One region of the Lysinibacillus sp. JK80 genome, then DNA from elsewhere that is predicted to be linked to it. Evidence: riboswitches for the same ligand, from Rfam matches in the RefSeq annotation. Region 1 holds a riboswitch; the other holds the start of a gene.

Region 1 (4,437 bases):
ACAACGTGCAAGTGATGAATCAGCTTGCCCAGATTGATGAAAATGCGCTACAGCAATCACTTCAACAGGTCTACCTTAAAAAGAAGAAGTATTTACTGATTCATGATGCTGCCCAAGCAGAAAGGCTAGAGCATTTAGCACATGAGGAAATGCTAACAAAGCAGCTCATTAGAGAAATTAAAGAGGCGGAGGAAGCGGGAGAAGTAGCTCTTACAAGGCTAGGGCAAGCAGCAGCTTCATTACATTCGGCCAATGGATATTCCACATGGGATACATTTTTGGGCGGTGGGCTGATTGCTACGCACTTAAAGCATGATGCACTCAATCAGTCTGAAAACTATTTACATAGTGCTCAAATTGCGTTACAACGGTTTCATAATGAATTATTAGATGTTCATGAAATGTCTACGAAATCGCTGCATATTGAAACAGATGGGATTGTTAAGTTTGCTGATTACTTTTTTGATGATATTTTTTCAGCATGGTCTGTTCATTCTAAAATCTCGACAGCAAGGGAACAGGTCTCGCGTGTTCAAGATGATGTACATAATACGATTTGGCGCTTACAGGATAAACATAATAAAGCAGTCAACTACCTACAATCATTAGAAAAAGAAAAAGAGCTTATTTTCAATGACTAGGGAAAGTCTGAGATTTTTCTCAGACTTTTTATTTTGGTAGTATTGTTCAATGATTTCAACTCTTCTGACGTTGTGCTAAAATGATACATATACTATAACGTGGAAATACACGTAAACTAAGGGAGTTTTACAACATGACAAGTCGTTTAGTAGAAGAGTTTTTTGAGCTCGTACAAATTGATTCGGAAACAAAACATGAACAACTAATAGCACCAATTCTTGTAGATAAGTTAACTGCACTTGGATTTTCAGTGATTCAAGACGATGCACATACGCGTAATGGACATGGGGCAGGTAATATTATTGCCACATTAAAAGGCACACTGGATGTAGAGCCAATCTATTTCACTTCTCATATGGATACTGTCGTTCCAGGAAAAGGCATCAAACCATCTTTACGTGAAGATGGCTATATCGTATCAGATGGTACGACGATTTTAGGTGCCGATGATAAAGCAGGACTAGCTGCTCTATTTGAGATGGTCAAACGTTTGAAAGAGCAAAATATTGCACATGGCGATATTGAATTTATTATTACGGCTGGTGAAGAAAGTGGCCTTGTTGGCGCTAAAGAGTTAGATCCAGCTAACATTAAAGCAAAATATGGATTTGCGGTTGATAGCGATGGCAAAGTTGGTGGTATCGTGACAGCAGCACCATTCCAAGCGAAAATTTTCACAAAAATTATTGGAAAAACGGCACATGCAGGGGTTGCTCCTGAAAAGGGCATTTCTGCCATAACAGTCGCATCAAAATGCATTGCTCAAATGAAACTAGGTCGTTTAGATGAAGAAACAACAGCGAATATTGGGCGTTTTGAAGGTGGACAAGCGACGAATATTGTTTGTGACGAAGTGACAATCCTTGCAGAAGCACGCTCTATAGACAAAGCTAAATTGGATGCGCAAACAAAGCATATGCAAAATACGTTTGAACAAGTAGCTGATTCTTTAGGCGCACGTGCAGAGGTAGAAGTGAAGCTAATGTATCCAGGCTTCCGTGTAACGGAATCTGATAAAGTAGTTCAGGTAGCTATGGCTGCTGCACGCAATATTGATCGTACACCGACACTAGGCATTTCTGGTGGAGGCTCAGATGCAAACGTCATCGCAGGCTTTGGTATTCCTACAGTTAATTTATCTGTTGGATACGAGGATATCCATACAACAAATGAAAAAATACCAGTAGAAGAACTTGAAAAATTAGCAGATTTACTAGTAGAAATCGTCAAAGAATCGGCGAAAAACTAACAGTCGAATAAGGATGTGACCCTATGGAAAGTGTCAAAGCAGTCGTTTTTGCTTGTGGGACAGAGGAGTATGCTGTGCCTGTGGAGCAAGCGATTTCAATTGAAAAATTAGAGCAAGTAACACCTATTCCTCATTTACCTAACTATCTTCTAGGCTTTACAAGAATTCGCGGTGAGCTTGTACCTGTTCTTGATTTTGAACGCATACTGTACAATCGTTCATCGAATACAGCAACTGCTCGTATCATTGTGTTGAATACAGATGTTGTTAATTATGGATTACTTGTTACAGAAGCACGTGAAATTCTTGATTTCGATGAATCAGTACTTCAGCAATTGGGTCTAGTCAATTATAGTAAAACACGCTATTTTACTGCGGTAGCTAATCTTGAAAATCGAATGATAACATATGTTGATCCAAAAATACTGGTTAATTCATTAGAGGGCATTCGAGAAATTATCGATTATTTACACAAAATGCTTGAAAATGAAAAGGAAAACGTAGAGGCTTAAGTACTCTACGTTTTTTTATGTTTGAATAGTAAATTTAACCTGTATTTTGTCGTTTTTACGTGATCATACATGTGACAATTATGCATTATACCTACAGACAAACAATTACTAACCGCGTATGATAATGATTAAGAAAAAACTGAAAAAGGCAAACTTCACCGAAAGGGAGGGACGCAAAGCCATGAGTCTAAACACTATAATTTCAGTGCAAGATTGTCAGGTTGCCAGGTTCTGTTCTAGGAGCCGTGGCGAGTAGAATGGAGTTAGTTCGTATGAAGAGACAATTAAAAGTATGGACCGCACTAATCGTCATCATGATTAGTTCATTAGCTTTATCAAGTGGAAAGGTTGATGCAATGTCTATACAGGAAAAGGCTACTTGGCTGTGGGATACATCCCTCATCATTGATGACCAAGAAAAAATATTATTATTTTTAGAACATAACGATGTCAATAAAGTTTATCTGCAAATCGATCAAGGCATAGCGAGCAATGACTATAAGCATTTTATTAGTAACGCTTCTCACAGAGGTATTCGCATTTATGCATTGGATGGTGCTGCAAGCTGGGTTTCAGCTGAGGGTAGTCGAAGCCAAGACGAATTGTTTAATTGGTTACATACATATAATGAGAATTCAACTGAATCTGAGCAATTTTCTGGGGTTCACCTTGATGTAGAACCTTATTTAAATAGTGGATGGAGTTTACATCAAGCACAAACGATAGAATCCTATCAAACACTAATAATGAAAGCAAGTGAGAAAGCAAGTCAGTTACAACTTACTTTAGAAGTAGATATGCCATTTTGGTTTGATGAAGTTCAGTATAATAACCAATTTGGAAAAGGGTTATTAGCTGATTGGGTCATTGACCATACGGATAGTGTGACGATCATGGCCTATCGTGATGCTGCAAAAGATATTATCTCTATTGTAGAACATGAAATCGCTTATGCTTCCACTGTGAATAAATCAATTGTAATTGGTGTAGAAACAGGCGCTTCAGAGGAAGGGGAAAATATTACTTTTTATGATAATGGAGAAGCCTTTATGAATGAACAGCTTATACTTGTTCAGCAACATTTTTCAAATAACGATGCTTTTTATGGAGTAGCCATTCATTATGTGGAGAATTGGATGACCATGCGTCCATAAAAAAAGTCCTTCCAGTGTTAAACTGGAAGGGCTTTTCTATTGGTATTAGGATAGTCGACCACTGTAGTCCTCGAATTTAAATTCACGAATGACTTTAATACCTTCTTCATCATTATAAGAAACGATAGATGGTAAGTTGACACCGTTAAACATATGGTTTTTCACCATTGAATAATGAGCCATATCTGTGAATACAAGACGATCACCTGGTTTTAATGGCTGTTCAAACGAATAATCGCCAATCACATCACCAGCTAGACATGTTAGTCCGCCTAAGCGATATGTGTGTGCTAATTCATTTGCTTGTCCAGAACCAATAATCATTGGACGGTAAGGCATTTCAAGTACATCAGGCATGTGACATGTTGCTGATGTATCTAAAATAGCAAGATCCATTCCATTTTCTTGAATATCTAGCACCGTTGCTACTAAATAGCCTGTATTAAGGGCTACTGCTTCACCTGGCTCAAGATAAACAAGCAGGTTATACTTTTCTTGAATATAATTAATGATGTTCACAAGTTTTTCTACATCATAATCATCACGTGTAATATGGTGACCGCCACCGAAGTTTAACCATTTCATTTGGTGTAAAACATCACCAAATTTTTCCTCAACTACTTCAATAATACGCTCTAATGTATCAGAATTTTGTTCACACATCGCATGGAAGTGTAAGCCATCGATACCATCAAGCTGTGATTTATCAAAGTTAGCCAATGTTGTACCAAGGCGAGAGTTTGTGTAACAAGGATCATAAAGAGCTGTTTCAATTTCAGAGTATTCAGGATTCACACGAATACCACATTCAATTGTTTTACCAGCAGATTTAACTTTATCCTTGAACTGAGCCCATTGGTTAAATGAGTTAAATACGATG
Region 2 (4,437 bases), 980 kb from region 1:
CTGTATAGAAGTCAGCATGATTAGAGGCTAAAAATAATACACTTTTCGCAATTTCTTCTGGTTGTGCTAAACGTTTTAATGGATATTTTGCGGATTCTTCCTCCACATAGTTATCGCCAAACTCTTGTAGAATGTCCGTAAATGTTCCACTAGGAGCAACTGCATTGACAAGTATAGAAGGTGCTAATTCTCTTGCTAAAGCCTTTGTAAAAGCATTAATAGCACCCTTTGCAGCTGAATAATGCGTGAATTCTTCACAACCCAAGCTACCAATATCAGATGAAATATTGATGATTTTTCCTGTATTACGTTCCTTCATTCTTTTTGCTGCTTCACGGCAATTATAGAAACAGCCATATAAATGAACTTTAATCATACGATCCCACTGCTCATCCGTTAAATCTGTAATGCTGGAACCCTGTGCAAATCCAGCGTTATTTACAAGAATATCAAGATTCCCGAGATGCTCGTCCATAAATTGATGCATCGCTTGTACTTCTTGAGAGTTAGAAACATCTGCGTGGAATATTAAAGCTTTCACACCCAACTTTTCTGCTTCTGCACGTACAGCTTCTGCCTCTTGCTCATCCCCAATATAATTAATTAAAATATTGGCTCCATGTTGCGCAAAGCCTAAAGCAATTGCTTTACCGATTCCTTTACTAGAGCCTGTAATTAAAACATTTTTTCCTGTAAAATTAATGTCCATTATGATCATTCTCCAATTTGAATTTTGCCACTAGACCTTGCAGCTCTTCTGCTGTTTTGCCCAGTGATGAAGAGGCATCCTTTACTTCCTGCATGGTAGATAATTGCTCTTGTGTAGAATTCGAGACATTTGAAGAGAACTCTGCTGACTGCTCTGCAGATTGTTTAATATTATTAACAGATGCCGCCACTTCTTCTGAGGATGCAGAAATTTGTTGTGAGGCTGCTGAAATTTCACGTATTTGGCTAGCTACTTCTTCTGAGGAAGTAAGAATTTCTTTAAAGATTTCGCCTACTTCATTGGTAAATGCCATCCCTACCTTAACATCCTCTTTACCTTTCTCCATAACCGTGATAGAAGCGTTTGAATCAGACTGAATAGAACTAATTAAATTGTAAATTTCTGTTGCTGATTGAGAGGATTGTTCAGCTAAGCGTCTCACTTCATCCGCAACAACGGCAAAGCCTTTACCGTGTTCACCTGCTCGTGCCGCTTCGATCGCAGCATTTAAAGCTAATAGATTTGTTTGATCAGCTATAGCAGTAATTAAGCTAACAATTTCACTTATTTTTTTAGTATTAACATGTAGTCCATTAATGGTTGTCCCTATTTGTTCAACAGAATCATTAATTAACTCCATTTGAGCAATAACTTGTTGTACAACTTCATTGCCTCGTTCAGAAGCCTGTGATGCTGAAATAGAGGATTCCGCAGCTACATTTGCAGAATCAGCAATTTGCTGAATACCTGTTGCAGTTTCTTCCATAGCAGCAGCTGTTTCCTCTGTCATGGTCATCGAGGCCTCAGCATTTTGTGTAATTTGATTCATGTCTAGTGCAATATTTGTTGAGCTGTTATAAGTTTCACCAGCATGTACCGTTAATTGATTGGCTGCTGAAGAAACGTGATTGGATGTATTGCGTATGTTTAAAATAATATGTTGCAAATTAGCCACCATTGTACGAATGGATTCAGATAATTTACCAATTTCATCCTTTGATGTCTCTAAATCCACATCTATTAATTCACCATTTGCCACTTGATTGGCAACGTTCACTACTTTTTTCAGTGGCTTTAATAGTCGATCTATAATTATGTAAACTAAAACTAATAAAATTAAAATGCCGATAATGGCAATGACAATTTGCTTAATCACACTTGTTTTAATAATCGTATTGATATAATCAGCGGAGTAATCAATCCCTAATAGGGCAATCAGTTGGCCATTATCATCTTTAATAGGACTAAAAACCGTTCTCCAAGAACCAAAAGGATCCTCGAAAATATCAGTTACCTCTGTACTATTATTTTCAATAGCTAATTTTGCTGTTTCTACATGTTCATCCGCTAAATCAGTAAAAATTTCACCGGCTTCATATACTTCATTTAGATTAGAGGTATAGCCAATTGGATTGACGCCACCCTCATCCTTGACATCCCAAATATAACTCCAGCTCATAATACCTTGCTGGTCCTGAATCATATCAAGTTGCTTTTGGATCTTTGTAAACTTTGCGTTTGTTTCCCCTTTTTCGGACAGCAAATCTTTTACTTCATCACTGTCTAAGTTCATAGCTGTTAATAAACCAACACTTTTTAATTCTTGCTCCAAATCCACATTCATCCGATTATTCAATTCACTAATACTTTGCGTCGTAATAATAGCGATAAGCAGTAATACAACGATAGAGACTGTTAGTAAAAGCTTATTTTTTAATGATGTGTTTTTTAACAACTTCATTTCCCCTTTTCCTCCTTTGAACTTTACTTGCAAAAAAATGCCTATTTCAAAAGAAATAGGCATAAAAGAACAAAAACTAGAATGAGAATGATACAACTAGCACTCTTTTGCAACCCAGCCGCCATAGCATTTATTGCCTTAGACCTGTAGCTTTGCGTCTTTACTTTTCAGTAAATTTGCCTATATTTCCCTACCAAAATTAACACAGTAGGTAAAAGTAGTCAATGCTCTCTACTTAAAACATACATATTTTATACTAGCTGTTCCTTCATTAATAATTATATAAATTACTTAATTATGATTCATCTATTGAACAAAATAAAACAGCTACAACCTCAATTAGCGTTGTAGCTGTCCACTTTCAATTCACTTACCCCTAAGTGTTTGAATAAATTATACGTTTTGTGTGACAAGTAATACGGAAGGTATAAAGGATAACGCAAACATAGCGATATACCATACGGAAGTACGACGTAATGAAAAGCGTACTTTTTTTCGTTCCGCATAAAAAATATCTAACATAACTGCAACAATAAAAGGCATTGTAATACATGCAATAGCTACTAATAAGATGTCAAAATAAATCATACAAGCACCCCTTTGTCTGTGAACATTTTTCATCTTTTTTGTGAACATTTTGTGATAATTTTATTGTACACAATTTCGTCACAAATTGTCAACGAGTTTTAAAGAAAAAAATGGCACTTTATGATTGATATCCATTGTGCATTATGCTCTATATTTATATGTTAGGCCCCTTAAAAAATTTCGTACGAATGAATCGCCACACTCTTTATAATTACGATGACTTGGATTTCTTAAAATAGCACCTAATTCACCTTTTGTAACTTTAATGCCGCCGTCATATAAAATCTCAAGCATCTCCTCAGTTGTTAAAGCTAAAGCAATTTTTACTTTCTTTAGCAGCATATTATTTGGGCTTTCTTTACCTGACACAGGTAAAGGTCCAACAGCCTGTCCTTCTCTTGGTTTCTGAGGCCCGCGTTTAAAAGTAATTAATCCATTTAAAAATGCCTCTAACATTTTATTATTACATTTGATGTATTCCTCTGGCGCTTCTTCCTCATCATTAATCTTAATCAGCATATTTAATACTTCTTCCTTTGTATAATCCATGCCACCAAGTTTAAAAATTTCTACCATATCTACATTTTTTATATCGAACGCATAGCGTAAACGAATTAAGATATCATTATTTGTCATTATATTTCCTCCTTTAATTAACCTTATATAGTAAAGAGCCAGGCTTAATTATAACAGAGAGTTTGCTGATTATTGCTAGCTTTCCACAAGTTGTTGTTGTTAGCAAATAGCGTGTGCATTTCCTACTTTTTAAATGTATGAAAAATTTAATCGCAACCATTCTAAGGTCAAGGAGGTGAGAACAATGGCTAACAATAACCGCAGTTCAAATAAACTTCTAGTACCTGGAGTACATGAGGCTGTCAATCAAATGAAATATGAAATTGCACAAGAGTTTGGCGTTCAGCTTGGGCCAGAAGCATCTTCTCGCGCAAATGGTTCCGTTGGAGGAGAGATTACAAAACGCCTTGTTGAAATCGCTGAAAAACGTTCAAAAGGTTTATTATAATTAAATACTAATAAGAAAAGAACGAATCCCATTTACATAATTGGAATTCGTTCTTTCGTGCTCTATAAAATTATGCTGTTTGCAATTCCTTCCCTGAGCTCTTAAGCGTTAGCATAACGATAAAGGAAATACAATACAGTGCTGCTAAGTAAATCATCACGACAGTCATATCGTAGCTTTGTAAAATAAAGCCTACAAAGATTGGTGAAAACCCACCTATAGCTCGTCCAAAGTTAAAAATGGTGTTTGTTGCTGTACTGCGAATTTGTACTGGATAAAAGCTACTAATTAATGCACCATACCCTGCAAACATTCCATTAGAGAAGAATCCTACAACCGCACCGCCTACTAATATCGCTACTGCACCTGTTGCAA

The links. A riboswitch is a leader RNA that binds a small molecule or an ion and turns the genes downstream of it on or off. The one in region 1 is predicted to bind cyclic di-GMP.
Region 2: it holds a riboswitch for cyclic di-GMP, as region 1 does, so the genes downstream of both, HXV90_RS20040 (methyl-accepting chemotaxis protein) here and HXV90_RS01530 (amidase) in region 1, are expected to answer to the same signal.

Annotation. Positions count from the first base shown of each region.
Region 1 is NZ_CP058997.1:292,586-297,022, forward strand. It holds gene HXV90_RS01515 (hypothetical protein) at 1-641, shown strand, start outside; gene HXV90_RS01520 (M20/M25/M40 family metallo-hydrolase) at 776-1,891, shown strand; gene HXV90_RS01525 (chemotaxis protein CheW) at 1,915-2,403, shown strand; cyclic di-GMP riboswitch class I at 2,541-2,632, shown strand; gene HXV90_RS01530 (amidase) at 2,676-3,557, shown strand; gene nspC (carboxynorspermidine decarboxylase) at 3,603-4,437, opposite strand, start outside.
Region 2 is NZ_CP058997.1:3,984,524-3,988,960, forward strand. It holds gene HXV90_RS20035 (SDR family NAD(P)-dependent oxidoreductase) at 1-709, opposite strand, end outside; gene HXV90_RS20040 (methyl-accepting chemotaxis protein) at 699-2,450, opposite strand; cyclic di-GMP riboswitch class I at 2,556-2,641, opposite strand; gene HXV90_RS20045 (hypothetical protein) at 2,844-3,038, opposite strand; gene HXV90_RS20050 (YehS family protein) at 3,180-3,674, opposite strand; gene HXV90_RS20055 (alpha/beta-type small acid-soluble spore protein) at 3,859-4,062, shown strand; gene HXV90_RS20060 (MFS transporter) at 4,133-4,437, opposite strand, start outside.